Regions from separate parts of the Paenibacillus sp. FSL R7-0340 genome, predicted to be linked through region 1. Evidence: predicted binding sites of a transcription regulator. Region 1 holds the regulator's gene; each other region holds the start of a gene.
The links. Region 1 encodes LexA, which represses DNA repair genes until DNA is damaged. Its sites were predicted from a motif close to CGAACATATGTTCG; they were not measured.
Positions count from the first base shown of each region.

Region 1 (10,282 bases):
CGATTTATCCGAAAGATATCTTCCTATCTCCTTAAATTACAAGTAATGAAGGACTCACATAACTGGCTGACAGAACAAAAAATAGATACATAATAAGGAGAGGTCTTATAGCGGTGGGAAAATATACTTGTCCTTGCTGTGGTTACAAAACCTTAAACGATGAACCGCCTGGAACCTATGATATTTGTGAAATTTGTTTTTGGGAAGATGATGGTATTCAGTTTGCAGATCCTGATTATGATGGTGGGGCAAACATAGTATCTTTAAGACAGGGCCAGCAAAATTATAAAGTATTTGGCGCTTGCGAAGAAAAATGCATAGAGTTTGTGAGAAAAGCCTCAGATAAAGATATACGCGATACGAACTGGGAACCCTATAACTAACTGAAACGTTAGTTCTACTTGCCATCTAATGTTAAGAGGAATTTTCTTGAAGTTTTTGAAGGAGCAAATATAGATATGTGGGGTGGCACTGGAACGCGCCGAAGGGTTTAATCGATTAGCCAGGCAAAGAGTGGTACAAGGCTTCTTCGGGGATTCCACCACAAATACGGCCTTTTTTATCGTTGGGGATAAGATCAAAGTAACAAGCCAAGGTACTTGGAACTGGACAGTACGTTTAATATCGTAAGGCGAGCAGCCTGACCTTACATAAATTCTTTTGAAATATCACCAAACCGTTGCATAATCCGAAAGAATGGGTGATACCCTACTGGCATGCGCTGACGGGATGTTTATTGTTTTGGAATATAGTAGAATTCATTAATTGAGTCTTGAGGAGTGAAAAATATATACTCGAAGCCATAACTCAATGCAATTAAATTGAATTAAGGCAGATATAAAGAAGGACTCTATCAGCTAAATGCTGTAGGAGTCCTTCTTGTTGTTCTTTAGTTGTGGCAATAGTAAAAGTTCTTCATCAGTGGCACCTTGCTGGATACGCTGGTAAAGTGTTTTTATTTTCCTAGAAGTCCATCCCATAAACAAGACCTCGCATAGCCTGTGGAGTAAACAAAGGAGGCGTTACGTGTGAGAGGAATAGAAAGAGGCTACGAAGAGACGGCCGGGAAGATTTGGACATCGATAGCTGCTGTCTTGGCACTCTTCATTTTGTTGGTAATCATCTTGAAATTAATTCTTTTATAAAGATTATTAGGCTCTACCGGTTTATCTGGGTGTGAGCCTTTGTTTTGTTTACCTGCATGCCCTATCACTGAACGTATTTATACATATATTAAGGTGAACGACAAATAAAGGAGGTTTAAGACATGGGTGCATATGAAGGTGCAGGTGGCGGCGGTGTATGGACTTCTACAGCGGCAATTTTAGTGCTCTTTATTCTCTTAGTTATCATCACTAAATCACTTTGGGTTTAATTCGTGAAAAGAACTGTTGGATAATACCACTTCACTCATGGATGGCAAATAGTTGAACTCAATGAGCGCATAAGCTATTTGGCAATAGCTACAGTATTCGCTTCTCTTTTGGCGAATACTTGGTGGATTTCCTGCCATAATAGATTTGCGCTTATTGTATTTTGTAAGAAGGGGAATGTTTCATTGAATGGGTACAATCCTTCCTAATACCTAAATTTAATCTCAGATAGGGCCTTATTAGTTTGCAACAATAACTGGTATGAGTCTTTTATTTGCGATAATACGCACGATACTTTGACACATCTTTTATAGTATTTAGAAGATTTATTATACTTTGGAGGTATCCTATGATAAGAGAATTGGCTTGAGGGTTAATTGCTTTCACTGGCGGCTATTGGGGATGAGATTATTGTGAAAATACAAGAGAGTAATGTAACTGTTGATCATAAGTACAAAGTGGTAAAGTAGAATACCGAACTGTTCGCAGCTACGCTAAGTCAGGTAGATGGAAATAATAATCCAATATTCGAAAATGTACATGATCAACTTAAAAGTATTGAGACTAAAAGAGACATGCTAAATCGAAAAAATTAGGTGTTGTGATTTGATGCTTGAATTCTTTTTAAAGCTATGATTTTCTTGGTAGATTCAATATATTTTTCCAGCGGCCATTTCTTAGCTTTTGTTTATATAGCAAAATTACATAACATTTTTCCCATTAGTGAGTTTATTCTTAAAATTGATTCTTGAGATGGGGTTATAATTACGGCGATACAATTTTAGTAGGATTATTCATCCAAAACTAAAAGACTCTATCCAAATATCGACAGAGTCTTTTGTATGAATATTTGTTTTAGGATGGAAAAAGTGTTTCGGAATCTGCGGAACCGCCGTCACCAAGCCAACGGTTAGGACCTGCAAATGAGAAAGTTTTCCCGTTTCCAGATATTTTGACATTAGCGATTTTCCAACCTGGTTTATACCCAGATCCATCAGTTCTAATAGTAATTTTTCTGATGTCACCTAGGTTACTAGTGCTGATTCTTGTTGTATCGGAATCTCCTTGTTCAAAGCTACCATTGAGTGTAGCGGTAGCATAATCTCCATTAGAACCATACAGAGTTATAGAGATGTTCGAGTCTGTTCCGGCATCTTTGAGATTGGCCGTATTTACAGTAACGACATATTCAACATTAGCAAAAGGCGTAACAGACTCTATACTTCTATTTGAGTCTTGTAATGAACTATAAGTGTCACTTGTGACCTGATCTGCAAAAGAAGGTGCAGCAAAAGCTACAGATGAGATAAGCATTGCTACTGATGCTAGTAAAGATACTTTTTTCATTAAATTGTTACCACCTTTCTAGTATTTGTATTTAATGTTATACATGTGTAATGTATTTGTACATAGTTCATTGGTTGTGAAGAGAAATTTTTTTCTTGTCTTTGTTTGTTGTATTTTATCTTTATGTGTCGGATATTAGCTTTCTAAATAATCATGTAAGGGTATGATTATTTAGAGAAGGATTTTTAGCGCTTATCCAGAATGAATTGTCGAGTTGATCAACATGAATCATACATATGAAGTGTTGATCCAATATCGAATTGTTTTCAGCTGCATTAAGTCAGATAAGAGCATCTGTAGTCCAGCCGTTGAGTAGGATATGATGGAGTTTGTGGAATACGGTGGTGGGCAAGTGGGGCCTTATAAAGTTTTAAAATAAAAAATTGAGCAAACAATGCAGCAACGTACAAACCATGGACGGATATACAGCCGGAATACTTAAGTGAAAAAAGCTGAAGCAAGTTTGAGGGCTATAGGTGTGGTCAGTTGTACACAAAGTATTTGAGTCAAGAATGCTGCTGCTTTTGACTGGGTACCATTTCGCTTCTGTTTTAACCAGTGGAAGCATAGTTGAATATGTATGGTATTTAAAAGGAAGGCAACTGAATTTAGCAGTTCTATGGAATTTAGGAGTTGGGTGTATCGTTTAACACAAAAAAAGCAGGAAGAATCCTTCCCGCTTTTGCTTGAAAACGATTATTAACGTCTGCGTTGTCTATCATTTACGCTAAACAGATTAACAGCCAGTGCGTTACCTCTTGCACGCGCAATGGCTCTTTGAGTGGAACGGATGTTTAATCTTCTTCTTCTTAAATCACGTTTGCAATGTCTTCTGCTCATAATATCACCTCCCTTCAAGAAATGAAGGTACGGTTAAATCTTAGTGGCGTTTATGCTTACGCTTGGAAATTTTGATATTCAAGGCATTGGTTGCTAGTGCATTTCCGCTTCCTGTTTTAGCAGCTGCGGCTTGAAAGACTTTAACGACCAGATATCTGTTTTTCCCGATGCGATGCTTATACGTTTTAACTCTATTTCTGATCATCTGCATATCTCCTTTGCTTAGTTCTGCTATATACATATGTCAATTGTGATAGTAATGTATCAGCATAAATCTATTAAAAGCAAAAAGAAGCTAGTACCTATATTCCTAATGGATAATAAAAAAACTCATGCGAACCTGTCTTCGCCTTTTCAACTTTACGTTGCAGGAGAATGTTATAGGCAGGTCGGCATGAGTCTAATAGTGTAGATAAAGATAATAGGCAGTTAGTATGAAAATTATTTACTATTAAGAGTGTTAAGTTTTTTCTCGTAGTACGCCTCTTGAGCAAGAATATGATTCAGTTGTTCAGAGAGCTGTTTATATTCTTGGCTGTCTTCTGGATAATTATTTCTTTCGAAAATTACAGCTTCGAGTTGCTTTTCTAAATACCTGAAATGGATAAGTATTTGTATATACTTAATACGGTCGTAAGTTGTTATGTGGGAGTTCTCTTTTGCATACAAATGATCCATTGTTGGAACTACACAGCTTATGGCGATAAATATCACAACAAACGCTGAAATTATAATTTTTTTCATTTAATTCCTCCTACAGAGCTATAAGTAATTAATATACCATATTTATCTAAAACAAAGAAAGATCTATTAGTTTTGCCCATGACAGTATAGCTGCTCAAGGTCAGTGGGGAATTATTTGAGATGAGGAGGCTGATTTTTAGTAGAAAAAATAGGGATAGGTTGCTGAAATGAAAAAAAAGTTGTGAGATACATAATAAACATAATAGCAATACAAAACCGGCTTGCCCTAGGCAGCCGGTTTTATATTAGTGGATAGAATAACGGGGAAGAAAGAACGAGAAATCAGTGGAAGTCCCGGAAGAGTCCTACAACCTTGCCCAAAATGCTGACGTGTGTCAGGCGAAGCGGTTCAAAGGCTGGATTTTCAGGTTGAAGCCGGATATGATCCTTTTCTTTGTAGAAGGTTTTAACTGTAGCTTCGTCTTCATCTGTCATAGCTACAACAATATCACCATTATCAGCGGTCTGCTGCTGACGTACGATTACATAGTCTCCGTTAGCAATACCAGCTTCAATCATGCTTTCGCCTACAACAGATAACATGAATATTTTATCCTCACCAACAAAGTGTTGGGGAAGAGGAAAGTAATCTTCAATATTTTCTGTCGCCGTAATAGGAAGGCCAGCAGTTACTTTGCCGACGACGGGGACACGACTAATGGAGTAATTAATCAAGTTGCTGTTATCCGATTCGTCTTGACCGAGTAACTCAATAGCCCGTGGTTTTGTAGGATCGCGGCGAATGAGTCCTTTTTTCTCTAAACGATCCAAATGACCATGAACCGTAGAACTGGAGGCTAATCCGACAGCCTCGCCTATTTCGCGTACAGAAGGGGGGTATCCCTTTAGACGCACTTCATTGCGGATAAATTCAAGAATGGCCTGCTGGCGGCTCGAAATCTTAGACATACCGTATCAACCCCATTTAGTAACGTTTGGGAAAATTATAGCATAGAACCTCCGTTCGTACAAACATAAGTTCTAAATAATCCCTAAAAATAATTACGAACTTTTGTTCTCTTTTCTATTGAACAAAACAAATGTTCGTGTTATATTGTGAAAACATAAGAACAAACGTTTGGAGGACACAGCCAATGATGAAATATAGCACTTATCAAAGTATTTTTCCGATGAATTTAGAAAATTTACAGGAGACTCGAAAAGAGGGTAGGGCACGTTTTATGCAGATTATTACCAATACTCTTTTACTTAAGCTTCTTATTATAGTGATTGTTGCTTGGATTGCAGGGGCAGGTGTACTTACAGTTTTCGCGGCACCTTCAGCTTCCAAGGAAGAAGTGACTAAACTGACCGTACAACCTGGGGATACGTTGTGGGAGATTGCCGCAAATCATAAACCGGAACGAATGGATACACGGGTATATATAGAAGGAATTGTGCGGATTAACGGTTTGGAGGATCGGGGAGTGCAGGCAGGTCAGGTACTCAAGCTTCCTAACTTCTGATCTATAGACTATTAGAGCTTGTCAGGGAGCGTAATACGGGAGCCTTGACAAGCTCTTTTCTACATGTCAAAGTGTATTATATCTTTGCTTTTATGGAGGGGACACAATTTGGATATAGACAGCTTGGTACAGCGCATTAATGAATTAGCGCGCAAAGCAAAATCCGAGGGTTTGACGGAAGAGGAAGCCACAGAGCGCGCCAATCTTCGGGAAATTTATTTAGGTAACATTCGCCGTAATTTTCGGCAGCAGCTTGAGACGATTGAATTTGTGGACGATGATACATCGAAAGGAAATGACGGGCTGAAGCATTAATGTTGTTAAAGTGCCCAAGCCTGCAATTTGCCTTTTGTTTTAGGTACCTTTTATGGTATCTATATAGATCAGCTTTGAGGCAATTGTTTTAATGTAATATATCTGGGAAGGAATTGAGAGATGGCCCGATCATTTGAAAGAAAAGTACGCAAAAACACAGCGCATTTAAATAAATCGCGCAAAAAGCAAGGCATTCAAACCATTAGCGGCGCAGGTTCTACAATGGATATTTTCCGTGGCCGTAACATTACTGTGCCAATTATGCTGGCTGGTCTTTCTGTATTGTACATGCTTATGAGTTACTTTTTGACTAAGACCGGTATGCGAGGGATGGATTGGCTTGTATTCGGCCTGTACTTGATGCTGGCTGTTATCTTTTTCATCCGTCGTCCTTATTTGAAAGTGGGAAAGGATACTCTCTATATGCTGAAAGGTGGTAGAGAACGTCCAATGACGGCAGGGGACATGAAAGCCATCAAGATTGAAAAGGGTTACGTAACCGTTGAAAGAAAAGGTAAGGGTGGTAATTTTATTTTCACAAAATCATTAGGTCGCTATGACACGGATGCCATTGCAGAGCGACTTGAGAAGTTTGCGCTATCCAATCAGATACAGGTAGACAAGAAATAACTGATTTAGCCTGTAGCTCTGTAACAAAGGCCGTATGATGTTATTTCATATAACATGCTGCGGCCGCTTGCTTAATATGGGCACACATAACGATTCAAATGCTTAATCAAGCAAATAGGCGTACATATACTGTGGAAAGAGAGTGGATAATTCAGATGACGATTCAGGCGGTAATGTTTGATCTTGATGATACCCTTTTGTGGGATGAACGTAGTGTAGAAGAGGCATTTGATGCAGCGTGTCAAACAGGCTCCCGTGAAGCAGGCGTTGATCCAAAAACTCTGGAGGAAGCCGTACGTAAGGAAGCACGCGCTTTGTATGAATCCTATGAAACCTTTAGTTTTACTCAAATGATCGGCATTAATCCGTTTGAAGGATTGTGGGCGAATTTTACAGCAGGTGAGCAACCTGAATTCCGCCAATTGGAACAGTTGGCCCCTGTTTATAGAAAGGAATCATGGCGCAGAGGACTCCAGCAACTAGGGATAGATAATGAGAAGTTGGCGGAAAAGCTGGCTACCCAATTTGCTTCGGAAAGACGCGCGCGTCCACATGTATATGAAGAAACGTTCGAGATTCTAGAACAATTGAAGGGACGTTACAAGCTGTTATTGCTGACAAATGGCTCCCCTGATCTACAACAGGAGAAACTGGATGGAGTTCCTCAATTAGCTCCTTTCTTTGATCATGTTGTCATTTCAGGTTCATTTGGTCGAGGCAAGCCTGATCCGTCTATATTCCAGCATGCTTTGGGGCTTCTTGGTATTGAGCCTGAACATGCTTTAATGGTAGGAGATAAACTGACGACTGATATTCAAGGAGCGTTGGCAGCAGGTGTACACTCGGTCTGGGTGAACCGAAACGCTAAAACCAATACCACAGAGATCAAGCCGAAGTTCCAAATCAAGCACCTGTCTGAATTGGACGGAATTATTCAATCGTTAAAGTAAGAAATCAATAGTCTTTAGAAACGAGTATTAAGAAAACTCCCTTCGCTATTGTTACAGAGCAGAGGGAGTTTTTTTATTCACACAAGGATAAATTCGTAATTATGCTTTAATGAAGGTTGGATCTTCATACGGTTCGGCAATCCAGCCATTTTCTTCGATGAACAAGCGGATTGCGACGATCTTTTGATTCTCCATTAAAGTGAAGAAGTGAGGTATATTTTCAGGTACGGAGATAACGTCCCCCGGTGAAAGCTCTACGTTAAAATAGCCGATCTCTTCAGGGCCTTTAATGATGAAGATGCCTTTACCAGCGACAATGGCACGGATTTCATCCTCGGTGTGGGTGTGAATTTGCTCAAACTTGGCCAGCAGCTCGTTCAAATTCGGCGTTGCTTCAGATAAAGTGATAACGTCCCATATTTTATATCCGCGACGTGCGGCTAAATCCTTGATTTCGGGTTCAAATGTTTTGAGAACAGCGGCCTTTTGATCATCTGTTAAGGTAAAGTTTTCTTGCAACTCCCCAGACAATTTGGAAGCATCCCAATGTTCATACAATATCTCGTGACTCTCCAGAAATTCACGTACTTGTTCTTCACCGCTAATTCGTTCATTCGTATTACGTATTAAGATTTCGGCCATATGTATATTCCCTCTTTTCCACTTGGATTAATGTTGTATAAAGAATACCATGTCTTGAAAGGTTGTACAATACAGGATTTCAACATTTTATAATGCAAATGACCATAGCTAAAGGATACAGGGTTAAGTACGCTCTATAATGCTACAAACTATAAAAATGGATAAGAGAAGTCATTTTTACAAAGAACAACCTGTATAAAACGTATGTTTTTACTTCAATCTATCTAAATGATACGGTTTCTGCTAAACTAGGATTTAACGTTTTGCGGGGGTGAAGAAATTTGGATAAAGTTAGCTTGCAGGATGCATTACAACGAAGAATACTCCTTCTTGATGGGGCCATGGGCACCATGATTCAACAGGAAGACCTTTCCCCCGATGATTTTGGTGGGGAAGAGCTGGAGGGCTGTAATGAAATGCTGGTCTTAACGAGACCGGATGTCATTCAAGGGATTCATGAAGCATACTTGAAGGCCGGAGCAGATCTAATTGAAACGAATACATTTGGAGCAACATCCGTCGTTTTGGCGGATTACGATATACCAGAACGTGCCCGTGAAATTAATCTGGTGGCGGCCAAACTGGCGCGTAACGCGGTGGATAAATACAGCACTGCGGACAAGCCTCGTTTTGTAGTAGGAGCTATGGGCCCAACCACGAAAACCTTGTCTGTCACAGGTGGGGTTACATTTGCTGAGCTGATTGAAAGCTATCAAGAGCAGGCCTTGGCGCTTATTGAAGGCGGCGTGGATGTACTCCTTTTGGAGACCTCACAGGATACGCTTAACGTCAAAGCTGGAAGCATCGGAATTCGGCAAGCTTTTGAGCAGACAGGTATCGAGCTTCCGCTAATGATTTCAGGCACGATTGAGCCTATGGGAACGACGTTGGCCGGACAAAATATCGAATCCTTTTGCATATCACTGGAACACTTGCACCCAATTTCGATTGGATTGAATTGTGCTACAGGTCCAGAGTTTATGCGTGATCATATTCGCTCTCTGTCTGAAATGTCCTCTGCAGCTATTAGTTGTTATCCAAATGCGGGCTTGCCCGATGAAAATGGCCAATACCATGAATCGCCTGATTCTTTAGCACGAAAAATGGCTGCTTTTGCTGAAAAAGGCTGGTTGAATATTGCTGGGGGTTGTTGTGGTACCACGCCTGAGCATATTCGAGTTATGAGTGAAAGTATGGCGCAGTTTGAGCCGCGTCCGCTGGTAGGTCATCATCCTCCTGCCGTATCGGGCATTGAGCCTGTATATATTGAACAGGACAATCGTCCGTATATGGTTGGTGAGCGAACGAATGTTCTGGGCTCCCGCAAATTCAAGCGTTTGATCGTGGAAGGCAAATATGAAGAGGCATCTGAAATTGCCCGTGCTCAGGTAAAAAGCGGAGCGCATGTCATTGATATTTGTGTGCAGGACCCGGATCGCGATGAAATGACGGATATGGAAGCATTTTTGAAACTGGTTGTAAACAAGGTAAAGGTACCTTTAGTGATTGATACCACGGATATTAAAGTCATTGATAAAGCACTTCAATATTCGCAAGGCAAGGCAATAATTAACTCCATTAATTTGGAGGATGGTGAAGAGAAATTTGAGAAAATGGCTCCTCTTATTCATAAGTACGGCGCCGCTGTTGTTGTTGGAACAATTGATGAACGCGGACAGGCTATTTCACGTGAGGATAAGCTTGAGGTAGCTAAACGTTCTTATGATCTGTTGGTGAACCGTTATGGTTTGGCAGCGGAGGATCTAATTTTTGATACGCTCGTATTCCCAGTAGGAACAGGTGATGAGCAATATATCGGTTCAGCTAAGGAAACCATTGAGGGCATTCGCATTATTAAAGAAGCGCTTCCCGGGGTGCATACCATCCTGGGCATCAGTAACGTATCTTTTGGTTTGCCGGAAGCGGGTCGTGAAGTGCTCAATTCCGTCTATTTATATGAATGCACCAAAGCAGG
Region 1 is NZ_JBBOBY010000001.1:2,904,484-2,914,765, forward strand. Features, by position in the region: gene MKX59_RS13110 (CPCC family cysteine-rich protein) at 114-383, shown strand; gene MKX59_RS13120 (hypothetical protein) at 1,268-1,375, shown strand; gene MKX59_RS13125 (PLAT/LH2 domain-containing protein) at 2,229-2,720, opposite strand; gene MKX59_RS13130 (hypothetical protein) at 3,420-3,560, opposite strand; gene MKX59_RS13135 (hypothetical protein) at 3,601-3,765, opposite strand; gene MKX59_RS13140 (hypothetical protein) at 4,002-4,304, opposite strand; gene lexA (transcriptional repressor LexA) at 4,587-5,213, opposite strand; gene MKX59_RS13150 (LysM peptidoglycan-binding domain-containing protein) at 5,402-5,770, shown strand; gene MKX59_RS13155 (DUF896 domain-containing protein) at 5,879-6,085, shown strand; gene MKX59_RS13160 (hypothetical protein) at 6,206-6,715, shown strand; gene MKX59_RS13165 (HAD family hydrolase) at 6,871-7,665, shown strand; gene MKX59_RS13170 (1,2-dihydroxy-3-keto-5-methylthiopentene dioxygenase) at 7,765-8,307, opposite strand; gene metH (methionine synthase) at 8,589-10,282, shown strand, end outside.

Region 2 (10,282 bases), 1.3 Mb from region 1:
AGGAACCGGCGCAGGGAAGTGGCTTCTGGAGCGCTCTCCGCAGAGGAGGAGTACCGTCTGCGATCGCATCTGTAATGGGGGCTCCTACGGCTCAGCAGATGGCGTTTATTCGCTCCTTAACCCGGGAGCAACGGCGCTCTGAAGTATTGCGGACCCCGCTGGATCGTTTGGAGACGGTAGTTTTTGATCTGGAGACAACGGGATTTTCAGCACAGCATGGTGATGAGATTTTATCGTTCGGGGCGATTCGGGTTGTCGGGGACATGATTATGGAAAAAGAGCAGTTTTATACGCTTGTTAATCCACGGACTGTGATTCCTGAGCACATTACCGAGCTAACTGGGATTACCCGGGAAATGACGGATCAAGCTCCACCACTTATGAATGGACTGCACGACTTTATGTCCTTTGTAGGTGGGCGAGTACTTGTAGCACATGCTAGCGCTCATGATAAGGCCTTTTTGAATGCTGCGTTATGGAAAACATCTAAAGTCCAATTGACTCATCGTGTTCTGGATACGATGATGCTTGCCAAATGGCTCGAGCCACAGCAACATCAAACCTACAGTTTGGATGAATTGTTGGCCTACCAATCCATTCCGATTGAAGGGCGGCACCATGCGTTAGAGGATGCGAAAATGACGGCTAAGCTGTGGGTTGCGTATGTTCAGGAAATGCTGAAGCGTAACGTGACCAATTTGGCAGATGTCTACGCGCATTTAAGTCATGCCTGATTCAGAACAAGGCATAGCATTCATATACACATAAAAACAGCAAGTTCGCGATTTCGTGGGTTTGCTGTTTTTTTTGCGTCCTGTTCAGATTTAGAAGGTTAGAGGTGGGAACAGTATGGGCATCCTATGGAGAAGGTAAGGGTTATTTAGATGAAAGACAGGTGATAAGACGTGAAAAGATTTCTTTTCATCAGAGCGATGGTTATGCTGGTTGTGGTTGGGGCTTCATGGGGAGTTATTGCAAACACAACTTATGCAGCAAGCCTGTCTATAAAAAATGTACCATTAAAAGAGGAATATGGTAGAGAAAGACTTGAAGCTGAGAAAGAGGTAGAGGCTGAAACACATGCGGTAGAGGTAATGAAAAAGATAAAACCTGGGCAACGGCTTCCTTCTATGATTTTAAAGGGGTTAAATGGCAAGTCCTACGATGTAGGGGCTACGCGCAATAAAGCTTTGGTTATTAGCTTTTGGGCTTCGTGGTGCGACCCGTGCCGATTAGAAGCACCTATGCTGAATGAGTTGTATAGTAAGTACAAAGATGATGTGGATGTTTATGGTATCAATGTAACTCGCTATGATCGATTGGAGGATGTACAGAAGTTTTCCCGCTCTTTGGATCTCCAATTTCCCATTTTACTTGATGAGCAAGGAGCATTGTTTGAACGATTTGGAGGGGTGGCTTTTCCGACCCATGTACTGGTTGATCATCATGGACAGGTCCGCGAAATCATAATCGGCATGCTCAGTGAGCAGGAGTTGGAACGCAAAATAAAAACTCTTCAAAAAAAGAAGGTGTCTTTGGGAGCCGAGTAGACTGCCAAAGGCACCTTATAGCTCATGCGAGCACCTGATTAGTGATTAACTAATCCATGATGAGTAAGCTCTGCCTGATCGTTTTTTGGAGTTGGTGCTTCCAACAATGCGTAACGGAAACTGTCCAAGAGAGCTTCCCAGCTGGCTTCAATTACATTTTCGGATACACCTACGTTACTCCAGACGTCCTCGTAATTTTTAGACTCAATGAGCACACGTACCTTGGCGGCGGTGGCATCCTTTTCGTCAAGCACACGTACCTTGTAGTCAGCCAAATGCATGTCCCGCAAGGCAGGGAAATATTGAGAAAGAGCCTTGCGGAGTGCGTTATCGAGCGCGTTGACAGGACCGTTGCCTTCAGCTGCGGTATAGACACTCGTCCCTGCGACATTCAGTTTCAAGAATGCCTCGGATACGACCGGGCGGCCGGCTGTTTTCTCTACCAGCACTTTAAAGGACTCAAAAGAGAACATTTCCTTCACTTCACCGCCTGCTTCACGAATGAGCAGTTCCAGCGAAGCATCCGCGCCTTCAAACTGGTATCCCTGATGCTCCAGTTCCTTGATGCGGCTAATTACGCCACGTGCCTCATCACTGGATGGGTCAAGGGTGATGCCCAGCTCTTGCGCTTTGGATACCACGTTGCTTTGCCCGGCCAGTTCGGAGACCAAAACCCGCTGCTTGTTCCCCACGAGTTCAGGAGCGATGTGCTCATAAGTTCGCGAGTCGCGTAGAATGGCTGACACGTGGATGCCCCCCTTATGGGCAAAAGCTGCATTGCCAACATAAGGCTGGTTCACAGGCATATTGACGTTGGCGACTTCGCTCACAAAGCGGGCTGTATTGTGGAGTTGATTTAACTTTTCAATATCTAGACAGTCGTAGCCCAGCTTGAGCTGCAAATTAGGAATGACGGAGCACAGGTTAGCGTTACCACACCGTTCACCGTAGCCGTTGATGGTACCCTGAACCTGCCTTGCGCCTGCTTGTACAGCACTTAGAGAGTTCGCTACTGCCAATTCGCAGTCATTGTGTGTATGAATACCCAACTGTGACCTCGTTATCTGGCTTTGCAGCATAGTGACAATTTCCCGAATCTCATGCGGTAGGGTACCGCCGTTTGTATCGCACATCACGAGCCAATCCGCGCCTGCTTCTTCAGCTTTTTTCATAACGGCCATTGCATACTCGGGATTATTTTTATATCCGTCGAAAAAATGTTCGGCATCAAAAATAACCTCCATGCCCCCTTGCTTTAAAAAGGCGATGGAGTCGTAAATCATAGACAGATTTTCCTCCAGTGTCGTCTGTAAGGCGGTGTGTACATGAAAATCCCATGATTTACCCACAAGTGTAGCAGCCTGAGCGCCGGATTCCAGAATTCGTTGCAGATTGACATCCTGTGCTGCGATGCTATCTTTGCGTCGCGTGCTGCCGAAGGCGACAATCTTTGCCTGAAGGCCCAGCTCTTGTACCCGTTTGAAAAATTCGATATCCTTGCTGTTGCTTCCGGGAATCCCGCCTTCAATATAATGAACACCGAGATCATCGAGTTTTTTGGCGATTTTCAATTTGTCATCAGCAGACAAGCTAATTCCTTCTCCTTGAGTGCCGTCTCGCAGCGTTGTGTCAAAGATAGAAATAGCGGTGGACATGAGGGACTCCTCCTTTGCGGATTGCTCAGATTGGTGATGCTCTGCTTTTTTAAGCATATTAATTTAGTTGTTTAACGCTTAAAAACAGGAAAGCGTTAGTTTGTCGTGTTCGTATGTTAGTCGATTATATCAACTTATGACTTCAATTGTAATATATAATTATCATTTTTAGCCGCAAAACCATTATTTTTATGTAAAATAGAAATAGCATTTAAAAGTGTCTCAAGTATAAAATCAAACACATATTCCCGCGATGACGGGTGAATTTACAGTTAAAAAGAAGGGTTGAGCATGAAAGATGTCAGTGCTTATTATCCGGCTGGTGGGCGAGTTATTCTGCATGTGGATATGAATGCATTTTATTGTTCCGTTCATGCAGCGGAGGAGCCGGAGAAATATAAGGGACTGCCTACCGCGGTGGCAGGCAGTAGTGAGCTGCGCAAAGGTGTAATTGTAACCTGCTCTTATGAAGCCCGACGATTGGGCATTTCAACAGGGATGGTCGTTCAGCAGGCTCGCCGGATCTGTCCACAGCTCATTGTAATACAGCCTGATTTTCACTTGTATCGTCGTTATTCCAAAGCATTTATGAGCATTGCATATTCGTATACGCCTATGCTTGAAGCGACTTCAATTGATGAGTGCTATCTGGATATTTCTGGCTCCAAACAGTTTGGAACACCTATGGAAATTGCTGAGGAAATCCAGCGCAGAGTAGAAGACGAGCTGGGCCTGCCCTGTTCAATTGGAGTTGCTCCTAACAAGTTGCTGGCCAAAATGGCTTCTGATCTGAAAAAACCACGCGGGATATCTATTCTACGTTTGCGTGATGTACCCAATATTTTGTGGAACCTTCCTTGTGGTCAATTGTTTGGTGTGGGCCGCAAAACGGCAGATAAGCTTCTACAAATGAATATTCGTACCATTGGGCAGCTGGCTAAGGCCGATGAGCATATGCTGGTTGGCGTATTTGGTGTGACGGGTTCGTGGTTAAAATTGGCCGCTAACGGAATTAACCATTCACCTGTCAGCACTGAGCGGGAGCCAAACAAGTCCATTGGTCACACGACTACCCTGCCTATGGATGTGGTAAAGCTGGAAGAAGCCCAACGGGTACTTCTTAACATTAGTGATCAGGTAGCCCGGCGGCTTCGACGACACGGTATGCTGGCAGGAGGTATACAATTGACGATTCGGACGCCGGATATGAAGACCTTTACGCGTTCTCAAGTCAGGAGCACTCCTACGGAAAGTGCAGAGGACATATATAAGGAAGCTTGTTCGTTGTATCGTCGCCATTGGGGAGAAGATAAGCCTGTGCGCTTACTGGGGATTACGTTACAGCAGCTCATTCCAAAGGAGGAAGCGGCCGTTCAAATGGATCTATTTGAATACCAGGATCAGCCTAAGAAAGAAAGCTTATTGAAGACGATGGATGCACTGCGCGATAAGTTTGGTGAAAATGCAATTTTGACCGCTGGGATGCTGGGAGATGATCCTTCGGTACTTCTTCGCAACTCCAAGCTGCGCGGAACTTCGCTGCAAAAAGACAATCTACCAACTCCGGAGTGAACTTTTGGATAGATTATTGCAAGCATCACAAGCTTACGTTATAAGCATTTTTTGCACGAAGGATAAAGGAAAATAATTTGTAATAATATTGGGTTTGTATTAATATGTGAATAGAATGTAAAAGCTGGTTTGTTTGATTGTATAGGAGGAAGAGAAAAGTTATGGCTAAATACACTTGGGTAGAAAAAGATACATGCATTGCTTGCGGAGCCTGTGGCGCTACAGCACCTGACATTTATGATTATGATGATGAAGGTTTGGCTGAAGTGATCTTTGAAGGGGATGCAAACCAAGGCATCAAGGCAATCTCGGATGATTTGTTTGATGATATGCAAGATGCTTGCGACGGTTGCCCTACAGATTCCATTAAAGTAGCAGACGAGCCGTTCAATAAAGAAGGTTAAGCGTAGGCTTCTTTGATAGGCACAGCACCGACAGCTCCCTTCGCCGTATAACGGTGAAAGTAAGCTGTTGGTGCTGTTTTTTTTTTTAGATTATAAAATGGTTTAGCGGAGCTGAGCCATTCTATAATCGCAAGAAAAACTTCTGCCAAACGCGGTCTGGCTTCCGTGAAAGTCCATCGATAGACGTTTTTTTTATGTGCTGTCCATCGAGTCTATTTTTACCGATATACATAATAGGAAGTATGCAAGATTACACGATCAGGAGGATCCGATGAACCATTCGCCTCATCTTAAATCGTATGTAAAAAAACACCCTGATAATAAAATGGCCTGGTATTTACTCGGCAAAGAGTATGAGAGCAGCGGTCAGGAGGGCAAAGCAAATTATTGCTTCAATCGCGCAGGAGAAGTGTTCGAAGCCTTCGAGCATAAACAGATTCCGGCAGACGTATGGATGGAATATCAGGATAAACTGGTTCAGATGTCCAAGGAGAAGGAGCGAAGGACGGCTCGAACACGCCACCTGTTAACTGCGTTAATGGTACTACTGCTCATATGGGTTCCTTCAGCCAATTCACCGAGACCCTCAAATGAAAATACATCTGTTCCATCCGGAACTGAGCAGGCAGCAATTGATAATATTGAAGTTACGAAAGTGGCCACTGCTGATCCGAAGGAGATGGCCCAGATCGGTGCGGTTGGTGGTGTGTTTACGGCTCAAGCTCGAAAAGGGAGTGGAGCTGGAACGGGGCTTACTGATATGTTGGCTAAGACTAGCCGATTGCCGTCCAAGACTACGGTGTTGGGCATGGAGCAAGGGGGCTCGTGGCTGCTCTGGAGAGAGGGCATGAAGCCATTACTTAGTGTACAGAACAAAGGAAACGGCGAATTAGCTGTTCAGTCTTACGACGCCGCTGCGTGTGCTTGCAAGCCGTCAGACAGTGAAAATCTTCGCAAAGCAGGTCTAAAATGGGCTGCTGGACAGGAGGAATTAGCTGTGTTGAATAGCTCCATGCGTGCTTTTCGCTCACAGCATCAACGTCTTCCCCAGAGTCTTGATGAACTGACTCGAGACTTTCCCGCTAACACGATGTACGGTACGACAGACGGGATGAAGAAGGCTTTTACACCTATGCGTAAATTACTTGCTTCACCTGGACATGGAACTGGGAAGGCAGTAGATTTAGACGCTGACTCGTCGGCCGAAAGCAGTCCACTACTGGCATCGTCATTGCACGGACGACCTTTTCTGGGGCAACCGCTGCGAATTGTGGTGGACAAATCTAAGCACAGGCTCGCCCTGGTAAGTGGCAATGTACTTATTCGAAATTATCCTATCGGTTTGGGTGGAGAAAGAACACCAGAAGGGAAATTTGTGATTACCGATAAAGTAGTAAATCCGAACGGTAAATCCAACGGTGAGTTTGGTAGTCGTGGAATGCAACTGTCTGCAACGAATTATGCCATTCATGGCACGAACGAGCCGGACAGCATTGGCAAAAATGAGTCGTTGGGTTGCGTCCGAATGGGTAAAGAGGATGTGGAGGAATTGTTTGCACTCGTACCTTCGGGTACGGAGGTGGTCATTGGTAACGGGGGATTGCCTGATCAAGTGCTTGTGCCTGGTTCTCGATTTACAAGTGAGCCGCAGCATGACCAGACGAATCCCCGCAAAACCTATCACTGGCTAAATTAACGTTTTGATGCTATTGCTACTTGGTGTTTAACGATTTCCTGCTTGTGCTAAAACAATGACCAGAATAATCACAATGATGAGGAGAACAAAGCTGACGGCGGTCCATACAATCGCTTTCTTGTTCACCTCATCCTTTTTCTTTTGCAGACTGGGCGGCTTGCGCTTGGTCTTCATATCAGCAATCCCTCTTTTCTAACGGGCTAAGGTCTTGTCTTACTATGTCCATTGTAAATGGTTTGATTATACATTTTCAATGACATCTCCATGACAACTGAATTGTTCTGATACTACACCTCGCAAATTACTTTCTTTTTGGTATGGAAAAAGCTAAACTATTTTGTAGAGATGTTTTTTTAGGATTGTGCAAGGGCATAGAACGGAGTGGATGAATCGTGTTGTATCGAAGGATTGCGAAACCTGTTTTTTTTAAAATGAGTCCAGAGACGGCCCATCATGTAGTCATTGACGGCTTAAAACATGCGGGTTCACTCCCTGGTGGAGCAGCGACACTGCGAGGGATGTACGGAGTCAAGGAAACGGAGGATCTTGCCGTTGATCTGTTTGGCATTCATTTTCCCAACCCGATTGGACTGGCTGCAGGACTGGATAAAAATGCAGAAGCGGTTACTGGTTTTTCTTCCATCGGGTTTGGATTTATGGAAGTGGGAACGGTGACACCTGTGGGACAGCCCGGCAATGATCGACCTCGTTTGTTCCGACTGCCTCCCGATGAGGCGTTAGTTAATCGGATGGGCTTTAACAATCTGGGTGCTGAGAGCATGGCCAAACGTCTGGCTGCACTCAAACATCGACCTGTTCCGGTCGCAGTTAATATCGGTAAAAATAAACTCACGCCCAATGAGGATGCTCATAAGGACTATGAAAAGTGTATTTCTGCACTGTATCCATATGCGGACTTCTTTGTAGTGAATATTAGCTCGCCGAATACGCCGGATTTACGAAAGCTCCAGCATGGTCATGAACTGAAGTCGCTATTGGAAGCGGTTCGGGCAGAGATGGGAGTCCAGGCGAAAAAGTATGGCAATGCCAAGTCTGTACTGGTTAAAATTGCGCCGGATGTATCGGATGAGGAATTGGAATATATGACAGACGCGATTGCTGCCAGTGGAGTAGACGGCATTATTGCGACCAATACAACAATATCCAGAGCTGGTCTGACGCACCGAAATGCGAGTGAAACAGGAGGGCTGAGTGGTAAGCCGCTGCGTGACCGTTCCACAGAGGTCATCGGACGGGTGTATCGCCAGACGGAAGGTAAGCTGCCTATTATCGGATCAGGCGGCATCTTCACGAGTCGTGATGCCTATGACAAAATTAAAGCAGGCGCAAGCCTGATTGAAATTTATACAGCATTGATCTACGAAGGGCCGGAAGTAAATAGGGCTATACATGCTGGCCTGCGTGAGCTGCTTCGAAAGGACGGCTTTAGACACATTAACGAGGCTGTTGGTGCAGATCACAGATAAAAAAGTGTTGTCGGAAGAGACAGGAGGTACGGGGATGGACGGAAGAGACTGGGGAACATTTTTACTGCCATACGATCAGGCGGTGGAAGAGCTTAAGGTCAAGTTCAAAACAATGCGTGCGGAGCTGAAAAAGCGCGAGGAATACGCTCCTATCGAATTCGTAACCGGACGGGTTAAAAAAATATCAAGCATCCTCGATAAGGCGAAGAGATTACAAGTTCCTTCTGATCAGCTGGAGACGGGAATCGAGGATATTGCAGGCATTCGCATTATGTGTCAATTTGTAGAGGATATTCGGCGGGTGGCCGAATATATCAGAAGACGTAAGGATTTGACCGTACTGTATGAAAAGGACTATATCACCAATTATAAAGACAGCGGCTATCGCAGCTTTCATATGATTGTGGAGTATCCGGTTCAGACAGCAGTGGGGTTGAAAATCGTGCTGGCAGAGATTCAAATCCGTACGTTGGCTATGAATTTTTGGGCAACTATTGAGCATTCTCTTAGCTATAAGTATCGTGAAAGCTTGCCTGATAATATGCGCACACGGTTGAAAAAGGCAGCTGAGGCAGCCTTTGTATTGGATAATGAGATGTCTTCCATGCGTATTGAAATATTGGAAGCGCAGAAAAAGTTCGAGGATGAAGCCAATATCGTATCCAAAGTGCTAACAGGTATGCATCGGCTGTATTTCTACCATAAGATCAGTGAAACGATTGATGCGCAGCGCAGATTTAATGAACTGTGGGAACGGCACGACATGGAAGGAATCAAGCTGCTTCACGATGAGGTTAAAGAGATGCTAGAAGCCTCTACCAAGGAAGAAGACAGGGATGAATATTAAATGGCAAACCTTTCCTACGAACCGCTGTACGTGACTTATTTGGTATACTTCAATCGGGATCGGGATTACTTTGAATGTCATGAGGTACTGGAAGAGCTGTGGCTTAAGCTGGACCGTGACCCTGTATATAAAGGTTTGCTGCAAGTTGCTGTAGGACTGTATCATTTTCGGAATGGTAACTATCGTGGTGGACATATGATGCTGGATAGTGCGGTCCATCGGTTGAAGCATGCTCCTTCGCAGGCGCTGGGCATTAATATGGCGAAGCTGGTGGACGAGGCGCGCGTTTGCGCCCGTCAGCTTGCTGAAGCTGTTATGACCTGCACGGAGGAGCTTCAGCACCAACCGCCGGTTTATCGGGATTTGACGATTGAAATCGTCGAGCCCGGGTTGCGCCGTGCCGTGGAGAAGGCATCGTCGTCCATTCCAGTCAACATCCCGCAGCAGAGAGGTCCTCGGCGTGGGGAAAAGCATGAGCAGCGTCAGCAGGCGCTGGAAGCTTCAATTAGGCGAAGACAGGCCGCTGGCGGATCGGGCTTTGTCTCGGTGGAAACGAAGGATGCGCCTTGAGTTTGAAGCACATGCACATGATAAGCAAGCAGCCCGATCCGTTTCATGGGGATCGGGCTGCTTTATCGTTTCAGGTGTGTGAACGTTTGACTAGGAGGTTACGTTCTTTTTATATTTCTCAAAGAAGGCTTTGAAATCGTCGAGTGTGTACCCATTGTCCGAAGGACTTTCCTTCAACCCGCCTACCATACGTTCCTTTTCCACGCCTTTTTCGTAATAAATGAGCGTAGGGGTATACTCAATCTTATACTTGTCCCAGCCATCCTCATACTCACGCAGGTTAAATTCGTGCATCGTGATGTTCTCCTGCTTGCTCAAAGGCAAGAGCTTGGGAGTAGTGGCGCGGCAATGCACACAGTCGGACGCGAAATGATAGACGAAAAAGTTTTCCTTTTTATCAATTTTGCTCTGTAGATCTTCCGGCTTAATAATTTGCTGATAGTTCGGGTCATTCAGCAACTCTTGAGTAGCAGGATTTAACGAGGCTGTGGAAACGCCATA
Region 2 is NZ_JBBOBY010000001.1:4,215,975-4,226,256, reverse strand. Features, by position in the region: gene MKX59_RS18520 (exonuclease domain-containing protein) at 1-734, shown strand, start outside; gene MKX59_RS18515 (TlpA family protein disulfide reductase) at 906-1,550, shown strand; gene cimA (citramalate synthase) at 1,589-3,205, opposite strand; gene MKX59_RS18505 (DNA polymerase IV) at 3,497-4,777, shown strand; gene MKX59_RS18500 (ferredoxin) at 4,939-5,181, shown strand; gene MKX59_RS18495 (hypothetical protein) at 5,178-5,330, opposite strand; gene MKX59_RS18490 (L,D-transpeptidase) at 5,453-6,877, shown strand; gene MKX59_RS18485 (hypothetical protein) at 6,905-7,051, opposite strand; gene MKX59_RS18480 (quinone-dependent dihydroorotate dehydrogenase) at 7,270-8,364, shown strand; gene MKX59_RS18475 (GTP pyrophosphokinase) at 8,399-9,211, shown strand; gene MKX59_RS18470 (DUF309 domain-containing protein) at 9,212-9,781, shown strand; gene MKX59_RS18465 (thioredoxin family protein) at 9,872-10,282, opposite strand, start outside.
Region 2: the regulator LexA is predicted to act here: its motif matches at 3,441-3,454, upstream of MKX59_RS18505 (DNA polymerase IV).

Region 3 (10,282 bases), 1.0 Mb from region 1:
ATTTATGCTTATTGGGTGAGCAACAACCATTCAACTCCAAAAACAGCAGAAAACACAACGCCGATTACAACACCAAGTACAACACCAAGCACCACACCAAGCACGTCTACTCCTGATACCACTACGACACAGCCGAACAATGGTCAAACGACGGCTCCAAATGGTGCTGGTGGGCAGACTCCTGATGCGGGGCAAACCGGCCAAACTCAGCCAGGTGGTACGGGGAGTACGGGTGCTACTACTCCAGATACTGGACAGCAGCCGGATACGACTACGCCACAACAAGGTGTAACTGTGGCACAGGACGGCAAGCAAGGCAAGACGACGATTTTTAAAGTTTCCAGTTCAACGGGAGCTGCGGTCAAGGTTGATATTAAAGCGACGGGCGAAAGCTGGCTTGAAGTGTACAAGGGAGAAAATTCCCGTGGAGAAAAGCTGAGTTATGGTATGACTAAAAGTGGAGATGCCATGTCATTCGATATTGGTCCAGAAGGTTTATATATCAAATCAGGACGGTCTTCTGCCACAGATATTTCCGTAGCAGGTCAACCGATAACAGATAATAAATCGACTACTCGTGTACTGATCCAGCAAGGAGAAGCTTCTTCGACCGGAACGAGTGCAGGGGTGACGGGTTCACCTGCAGATTCTACGACAGGTAGCAGTACGGATTCAGCACAAAGTAGTACAGATTCTACAACTACTGATGGTGAATAAACGCCTTGGTGCGAGGAAATACTAATGACTGTAATTCCTGGAAAGGCAGTCATTTCATTTTCCGCAAAGTGAGGTGTATACGTTATGACCGTCAGCTGGATTGTGACTGGGCTCGGTATAATTGTCAGTTTACTGGGCTATTATCTGACACCGAATGCATGGGGCTATGGCATACTGGGCTTTGGTCTTGCTCACATTGTGCTTGGACTTTTGGATATGTTCCGAACTCCAACACGAAGCCATAATTAGATATTTTGACCGTAAATGAAATAAAGGCGTTTTTGTCAGGAAAACTGGCAAGAACGCCTTTTTAGTCAACGGATTATTGGATTTTTGTAAATGACTAGCCTATAATTAGATATTGAACTTTGTTGTGGAAAGGAAAGTGAAACGATGGCTTCAGAAAATTCATTTGATATCGTCTCCAAAATGGATATGCAGGAGTTAACAAATGCGGTTCATCAGACGGAGCGTGAAATTGAAACTCGATTTGATTTCAAGGATAGCAAAAGTAGCCTTAAGCTTGAGAAAGAAGCTCTTACGATTGCATCGGAAGACGAATACAAGCTGAATGCGGTGATTGATATTTTGCAATCTAAAATGGCCAAACGAGGTCTGTCCCTTAAAAATGTGGAGTATGGCAAATTGGAACCCGCCTCTTTAGGTTCAGTGCGTCAGCGTCTTTCGCTTAAGCAGGGAATTGATCAGGATAATGCCAAGAAAATTAACATTCTTATTCGGGACTCCAAGCTAAAAGTTAAAAGTCAGATTCAAGGTGATCAAATCCGAGTGACCGGAAAAAACAGGGATGATTTACAGGCGATCATTCAATTGCTGCGTAAAGCTGATTTGCCATTGGAGCTTCAATTTACAAACATGAAATAAAGCCGTTTTCCCTCATACATTTTGTAGGAAAAAACGTTGCTTGATGTGCGGCAGGTTATTTTGACATGCGTTTTGTGCCATATTATACTTGTAACGAAAATGCAGACAATTCAGGTGTATAGCGCTCGTCGATAGCGATTTACATAGGATTGAATTTAATCCGAAAACTGCCATTTGTAATCAAGTACGATAATCAGGGGAGAGTGTGTTGTGAATTTACCCAACAGAATTACAATAACGCGGATTTGCCTTATTCCGGTGATGATGCTGGCTTTGCTGGTGGACTTTGATTTTTATCCGCCGCCGATTGAGATCGGAGCTTTCAAGCTGCCGTATAATCAGCTGATTGCGGCTATCATTTTCCTTGTAGCAGCCAGCACGGATGGTCTTGACGGATATTTGGCACGTAAAAATAATATGGTCACCAATTTGGGCAAGCTGTTGGACCCCCTTGCTGATAAGCTTTTGGTAACCGCCATTTTGGTTTCCTTGGTAGAAATGGGAAAAATCGATTCGTGGATTGTCGTTGTGATTGTTAGCCGTGAGTTTGCGGTTACGGGTCTGCGTCAGATTGCCTTACTGGATGGTTCTGTGGTTGCTGCAAGTAATTGGGGCAAATTGAAGACGATCATCCAGATCGTTGCTATTGTAGCGTTGCTCATTAATAATTTCCCGTTTGTTTTTCTTGGTATCCCGTTTGATTTAATAGCGATATGGGCAGCGGTGTTGATCACCATTTATTCGGGTATTGATTATTTTGTGAAAAATATCCACTTGCTGAGCTCCTCCAAAGTTTAACAGGATAAATTTTATGGAAACAGCAATAGGGACTAAACTTATTGCTGTTTCTTTACATAATTCCCATAATATTCGCAGTACAGGAGGAAGAATTGATGAAAGCTGAAATAATTGCAGTAGGTACAGAGTTATTGCTCGGACAAATAGTGAATACAAATGCTCAATATTTGTCACAAGAGTTGGCTACAATCGGAATCGATGTATATTTTCAGACTGTAGTTGGCGATAACATAGATCGGCTTCAGGAAGCGATAAGAATTGCTCAGAAGCGTGCGGATATTATTTTGTTTTCCGGTGGTCTGGGACCGACTCAGGATGATTTGACGAAAGATGCGATAGCGTCTGTATTGGGGCGAAAATTGCACATAGATCGTCTTGCAATGGACAAGCTAGATCAGTTTTTCCGTAACCGTGGGGTAGAAATGACCGAGAATAACCGCCGGCAGGCGCTTTCTATTGAAGGCGCTACTCCGCTTGAAAATGAGACAGGGCTAGCTGTGGGCGACGCAATTGCACAGGACGGTAAATTTTATGTAGTTTTGCCTGGACCGCCTAAGGAACTCAAACCCATGTTTGCAAACCAAGCGAAACCTTGGTTGCTTCAGCAGGCATTGAGCGGTGAGGAAATGCCAATTTATTCAAAAATGCTAAAATTTGCAGGGATCGGTGAGTCAGCTCTTGAAACCCATTTGTTAGATCTGATCCAATCCCAGACAGACCCCACGATTGCTCCTTATGCCAAGGAAGGGGAAGTCACGATCCGTATATCCACCAAGGCGGCCAGCGAAAGTGAAGCACTAATTAAGCTGACGGCTACGGAAGTAGAAATTCAGCAGCGTCTTTCGGAATATATGTATGCAAGTGAAGATGTTACGCTGGAGAAGGTTATCGTAGATCTAATGGCCAAACGCGGGCTCACTGTGAGTGCGGCAGAAAGCTGTACAGGTGGAATGCTGATGGAACACATCACTTCTATACCTGGCAGTGCTGTTATGTTTCAAGGTGGCATCGTGTGCTATTCCAATGAAATGAAGATGAAATTACTCAACGTGCCTTATGATTATTTGGAAGGGGATCAAGCGCCAGGTGCAGTGAGTAAGGAAGTAGCCCTTGTGCTTGCAGAGCAGGCGAGAATGATCATGGACAGCGATTTTGGACTTTCAGTTACTGGTGTTGCCGGGCCTGGGTATTCCGAACGGAAGCCAGTCGGTTTGGTGTATATTGGCATTGCTGAACGCGACAAGGAAACGGAAGTACATGAACTGAGACTGAGTGGTAACCGTGAAACAATCCGACTGCGATCAGTCAAAGCAATCCTGTACAGATTGTGGCGCAGGCTGGTAGAGAACGAGAAACTCTCTTAAACATCTATGTACAGTGTGGGTCGTAGAGTTGTTTTAGATAGATATTCATGATATAATCATCTTATCGGAAGAACCGTTGCAAAGCCTTTTGCCAGCGGTTCTTTTTTTGTTTTAAGAGACAGGTGTAATTGTAGAAGAGAGCTGTGTGAACAAAAAAACGAATGTATGTTCGAAAAAATGCTTGGCAAGCGTGTCAAAACAAGGTATTATTAAAGTACAAACAATGAAGGATGTGAGTTTATTGTCAGATCGTCGTGCTGCGCTGGATATGGCGCTCCGTCAAATAGAAAAGCAATTTGGTAAAGGTTCCATTATGAAGTTGGGTGAGTCTACCCACATGCAAGTGGAAACGATCCCCAGTGGTTCGATTGCTTTGGATATTGCGTTAGGAACGGGCGGCTTTCCAAGAGGCCGGGTTATTGAAATATACGGACCGGAATCATCCGGTAAAACGACAGTAGCTCTTCACGCTATCGCAGAGGTGCAAAAAACAGGCGGACAAGCCGCCTTTATCGACGCCGAGCATGCGCTTGATCCGTCGTATGCAAGCAAGCTGGGTGTCAATATTGATGAGTTGTTACTATCGCAACCAGATACAGGAGAGCAGGCGCTTGAGATTGCCGAAGCTCTTGTACGTAGTGGAGCAGTAGACATTGTAGTTGTTGACTCCGTAGCGGCACTTGTGCCCAAGGCAGAGATTGAAGGCGAAATGGGAGATTCCCACGTTGGTCTTCAAGCACGTTTGATGTCTCAGGCATTGCGTAAGCTTTCTGGAGCCATTAATAAGTCGAAAACCATTGCTATTTTTATTAACCAGCTACGTGAAAAAGTAGGTGTTATGTTCGGTAACCCTGAAACAACACCAGGTGGACGTGCCTTGAAGTTTTACTCTACGGTACGTTTGGATGTTCGTCGTATTGAAAGTTTGAAAATGGGTAACGACATTGTGGGTAACCGCACACGTATTAAAGTCGTGAAGAACAAAGTTGCCCCTCCTTTCCGTCAGGCTGAGGTAGATATTATGTACGGTGAGGGCATTTCCAAAGAAGGTAGCCTGATCGATATCGGTACGGAGCATGACATTGTCGACAAGAGCGGAGCCTGGTATTCCTACGAAGGTGAGCGCCTTGGTCAGGGACGTGAGAATGCTAAGCAATTTTTGAAGGAAAATCCGAATATTGCTAGTACGATCGAACAAAAAATTCGGGTGGCCAGCAATCTGATTACGACGGTTGCTCCGCCTACAGAAGAAGAGTTGGCACAGCAAGCGAAGGAAGAACAGGAATTGTTGGAGCTTGAATAAAGCTCGGTGAATCCTGGTTTGTGAACTGGGGCCAGGGTTATGGCACCGTCCGTTTGAATAGCATGATTCTGATGCCCTGCACAGTTGTGCAGGGCATTTTTGCATCAACTAGAGTCTGCTTTGTCAGTGGAATCTAACTTTTGCGTAGCAGGTGTTCAAAGGCTGCTTTCGTGAATTTCAAAGTGAGGGAAATATATTGCAGTTGGACGATGAAGATGAATACACTTCGGAAGCAAATAAGCAACAAGGGATTTCTCTTTTTCCGGATCATGAGGAATTGATGATTACTAGGGTAGAGCAGGGACAGGGACGCAAACATGGAAGGTATATCATACATTTTGGTCCTTATTCACTGTCTGTATTAGAAGATGTAATGATCAAGTACAATATGTTCAAAGGAACGTCATTTGATAAAAAAGAACTGGAAGATATCGTTCTGGCAGATGAAAAGCAACAGGCTTATGTACTTGCGCTTCGCTATTTGGGGCGAAAGCCTCGCACACGTCAGGAAATTGCCCAGCGTTTAGCGCAAAAAGAACTGGATCAGTCTGTTATTGACGAAGTAATGGTCCGACTCCATAGGGAACAACTCGTAGATGATGATTTATACGCCCGTCAATGGGCAAGGCAGCGCATAACAAGCCAACGTAAGGGGAAGATGTGGGTTAGGCAAGAACTTCGTCAGAAGGGCATCTCTAAAGCCTCTATTGGCGAAGCGTTAGGTGAGATCACCGATAATGAGGAGTGGGAGAGCGCTTTGACGGTCGGACGTAAGAAATGGAATCAGGTACGTGGTGATATAATGGAGAAAAAAAGGAAAACATACCCTTTTCTCATGAGACGCGGATATTCGGGGGATATGACACGCCGTGTAGTCAATCATCTCACTGCGACCGAGCATGACGCTGCTTCAGATGACGAGGAATTGTTGCAGTGGGAGGAATAGTTGCCAAACGGCTGCTGAACCTTTGGCTAGTATGAACGGATAGGATGAGCTAGTTATTACATGGAAAGCTGCATGGTAGTCTACTAATGTTTGCATTCCCTTGACAATGCCATTTGTCAAATAATAAAATATATATGAAACGATACTTGTGGAACGCCCTTTTTCCTTCCAAAAAAGCGGAATCCACGGTGAGTTCTCATCGCCAAATAACAAGTGATGCCGCTATGCCAGGCGGAATTGTACATGTGAAAGCATGTGCATATGAAATGAAACGACCTTGTGTCGTTGTCTTAGTTTGACGATCAAAGTAAATGTGACAATTGCAAAAAGTCCCAAGGAATGCCTTGGAGGAACCAACGGGGAGGTGAACAGTATGATGACTGCGATCTGGTTCGTTCTCGTTGCTGTAGCCGCGTTATTCTTTGGGTTCGGGATTGGTTATTTTATTCGCAAATCTATTGCAGAAGCTAAGATCTCCAGTGCGGAAGAAGCTGCCGCGCAAATCGTGGAGAACGCGAAAAAAGAGGCAGAAGCGCTGAAGAAGGAAACGGTATTGGAAGCGAAAGATGAAATCCACCGCATCCGTGCCGAAGCTGAAAAAGAAACTCGTGAACGTCGCAATGAAATTCAACGACAGGAACGAAGATTGCTGCAAAAAGAAGAATCGCTGGATAAAAAATTGGAATCGCTGGAACGCAAAGAAGAACAAGTGGCCAACAAAGAGAAACGAATCGATGAAACCCAGCAGCAAATTGATTTGATTTACAAGAGTCAGGTAACTGAGTTGGAACGTATTTCCAATCTGACGATGGAGGATGCAAGAAGTATTATTCTGACCAACGTAGAGCAGGAAGTTCGTCATGAAACAGCTCAGATGATTAAAGAAATTGAACAGCAGGCCAAAGAAGAAGCGGACAAAAAGTCTCGTGAAATCATCACACTGGCCATCCAACGCTGTGCGGCAGATCATGTAGCAGAAACGACGGTTTCTGTTGTCACATTGCCGAACGAAGAAATGAAAGGCCGGATCATCGGGCGCGAAGGCCGTAATATCCGTGCACTTGAAACCCTTACAGGAATTGACCTCATTATTGATGATACGCCGGAAGCTGTTATTTTGTCTGGATTTGATCCGATTCGTAGAGAGATTGCGCGTACTGCGCTTGAAAAGCTCGTAGCGGACGGACGGATACATCCGGCTCGTATTGAAGAGATGGTGGAAAAATCCCGTAAAGAGGTGGACGAACGAATCCGTGAGTATGGTGAACAGGCCACCTTTGAGGTGGGCGTGCATAGCTTGCATCCAGATTTGATCAAGATCTTGGGACGTCTCAAGTTCCGTACAAGTTACGGACAGAACGTATTGAAGCACTCGATGGAAGTTGCATACTTGACAGGTCTGATGGCCGGGGAACTGGGCGAAGACGTTGTACTGGCAAGACGGGCAGGATTGCTGCATGACATCGGGAAGGCGCTGGATCATGAAGTGGAAGGATCGCACGTTGAAATTGGCGTGGAGCTGGCGAAGAAGTACAAGGAACACCCGGTCGTCATCAACAGCATTGCCTCACATCACGGCGACTGCGAAGCGACTTCAGTGATCGCCATGCTGGTTGGGGCGGCAGATGCCCTGTCAGCAGCAAGACCGGGAGCGCGGCGTGAAACGCTAGAGACGTACATCCGTCGTCTTGAGAAGCTGGAACGCATCTCCGAATCTTTTGAAGGCGTTGAAAAATCATACGCGATTCAAGCCGGACGCGAAGTTCGTGTCATGGTACAGCCAGAGAAAATTGATGATGCGGAAGCATTCCGACTGGCCCGCGATATTACGAAAACGATTGAGAATGAACTGGACTATCCGGGACATATCAAGGTTACCGTCATACGCGAGACCCGTGCGGTAGAATACGCAAAATAAAAGCATTTCAATGAAAAGTGGCCGCTGCTTGTAGGGCCACTTTTCATTATGTAAGGCAGACTAGGGAGGGCTTTCTATCAACGTATTATTTATTGGAGACATCGTCGGCAGTGTAGGCAGAAAGGCACTGAGGGAGAATCTCCCTTCGCTAAAATCAAAATACAACCCGCATGTTATTATTGTGAACGGAGAAAATGCGGCTTCGGGAAGAGGAATTACCCCAGCCATCGCCAGAGAGTTTTTTGATTGGGGCGTTCATGGGATTACGATGGGAAATCATACTTGGGACAATAAGGAAATATTTGATTTTATAGATGATGAGCCGCGGATCATCCGCCCGGCTAACTTTCCACCAGGAACACCAGGACGGGGTTATACCGTTGTAAAAGGTGGAGGTAAGGAGCTGGCTATTGTTAATCTGCAAGGTAGAACTTTTTTGCCAGCTATTGACGATCCATTCCGTGCAGCAGATGAAATTGTCGATGAGCTGCGCAAAAAACATAAACATATCCTAGTTGATTTCCACGCCGAAGCAACCTCGGAAAAAATCGCTATGGGTTGGCATTTGGATGGACGTGCTTCAATCGTGGTAGGTACGCACACACATGTACAGAGCAATGACGATACGATTTTGCCACAAGGAACTGCGTATCAGACAGATGCGGGAATGGTAGGTCCTTATGAGGGAGTGCTTGGGATGCAGAAAGAGGCTGTGTTACAGAAATTCCAGACCCAGCTTCCAGTACGTTTTCAAGTGGACATGGGCAAATGGCATTTTCATGCCATCAGCGTAGAGCTGAATGATAACGATGGAAAAGCCCGCAAAATTCAGAAAATCAGACTCAAAGAAGATGAATGGCGGATGGATTAACCTTTTTGTGAGCTACTTAAGGAAAGAATAAGGAAAACTGTCACCAAAAAGCAGGAATTTTTTGCTGACCCTCGAATAACATCTAATAGTGGAATCAAACCATCATCATTCCCAGGGGAGGTACTTACTATGGATGTATTAAAAGTATCAGCAAAATCCAATCCCAATTCAGTTGCAGGCGCACTCGCAGGAGTACTGCGTGAACGCGGAAATGCAGAATTACAGGCGATTGGAGCGGGTGCACTAAACCAAGCCATTAAAGCGGTAGCCATTGCCCGGGGATTTGTCGCACCAAGCGGAGTGGATTTGATTTGTATTCCTGCTTTTACAGACATTGTTATTGATGGAGAAGATCGGACTGCGATCAAATTGATTGTAGAGCCAAGATAATAAATGTAAGTTGCCTGAGCCTGTTTACGATTTGTAAACGGGCTTTTTTGCTTTGTGAGTCTGTTACTATGATTTTTAAAATAAATTTGTGATGCTTCAATCTCTAAATGGAGGTAAGATGCATGAATGATAAGCTAAAAGTGAATTGGCCAGTTGTTGACTTTCATTGTGATGTGTTATGTAAAATGCAGCTCGATGCGCAGATCGATTTCAGTCATCCATCGCTTGATGTCACAAAAGAACGTTTGCTAGAAGGTAACGTGCGGTTGCAAACATTTGCTATATATATTTCTCAGGTATTGGGCACGCCAAGATTTGAGCATGTGATTCGTCAAATTGAGCTGTTCAGGCAGCATGTTACCTCTATCTCAGGTGGGTTGAGACCATTGCTGTGGAAGGAAGACTTGGTAATGTGTAAAAATACGTCCGCAGTGCATCAGGAGGAGCAAGTAAAGCAGGCAGGAAAAGAGAAGCGCATGGAAAAGATAACGTATGTGGATGGTAATGGGACGGATCATACATGGGCACCTTGGGCTTTGCTCTCACTGGAGGGGGTAGATGCGCTGGAAGGGAACCCGTTTTATGCAGAATTGTGCTATGCCATGGGAATACGATTGATTGGACTGACATGGAATTATGCGAACTGGGCAGCTGACGGCATTATGGAACATAGAGGTGGCGGGCTGAGTAGCAAGGGGCGCGATTTGGTCAATCGCTGTAATGACCTGGGACTGCTGCTAGATGTATCGCATTTGTCGGTACAGGGCTTCTGGGAGGTGCTAGAGGAGGCCACTCTACCGCCCATTGCTTCGCATTCGAATGCCTTTGCGAAGTGTGCTCATCCTCGAAATCTACGGGATGAACAGATTTGTGCACTGATCGCTCGTAACGGACGGATTGGTTTGACCTTCGTCACAATGTTTCTCAAAGAGCAGGGCATGGTAACTGCTGAGGATCTGCTACCACACATTGAGCATATTTGTTCATTAGGCGGCGAAAGGCATTTGATGTTTGGCTCTGATTTTGACGGTATCGAGCACCATGTGCAAGGGCTGGAGCATTCGGGGAAATATCCGATTTTTGCAGAACT
Region 3 is NZ_JBBOBY010000001.1:3,948,024-3,958,305, reverse strand. Features, by position in the region: gene MKX59_RS17260 (helix-turn-helix domain-containing protein) at 1-717, shown strand, start outside; gene MKX59_RS17255 (hypothetical protein) at 802-966, shown strand; gene MKX59_RS17250 (YajQ family cyclic di-GMP-binding protein) at 1,111-1,602, shown strand; gene pgsA (CDP-diacylglycerol--glycerol-3-phosphate 3-phosphatidyltransferase) at 1,813-2,400, shown strand; gene MKX59_RS17240 (competence/damage-inducible protein A) at 2,496-3,764, shown strand; gene recA (recombinase RecA) at 4,006-5,067, shown strand; gene MKX59_RS17230 (regulatory protein RecX) at 5,264-6,013, shown strand; gene rny (ribonuclease Y) at 6,387-7,931, shown strand; gene MKX59_RS17220 (TIGR00282 family metallophosphoesterase) at 8,008-8,802, shown strand; gene MKX59_RS17215 (stage V sporulation protein S) at 8,932-9,192, shown strand; gene MKX59_RS17210 (dipeptidase) at 9,315-10,282, shown strand, end outside.
Region 3: the regulator LexA is predicted to act here: its motif matches at 3,923-3,936, upstream of recA (recombinase RecA).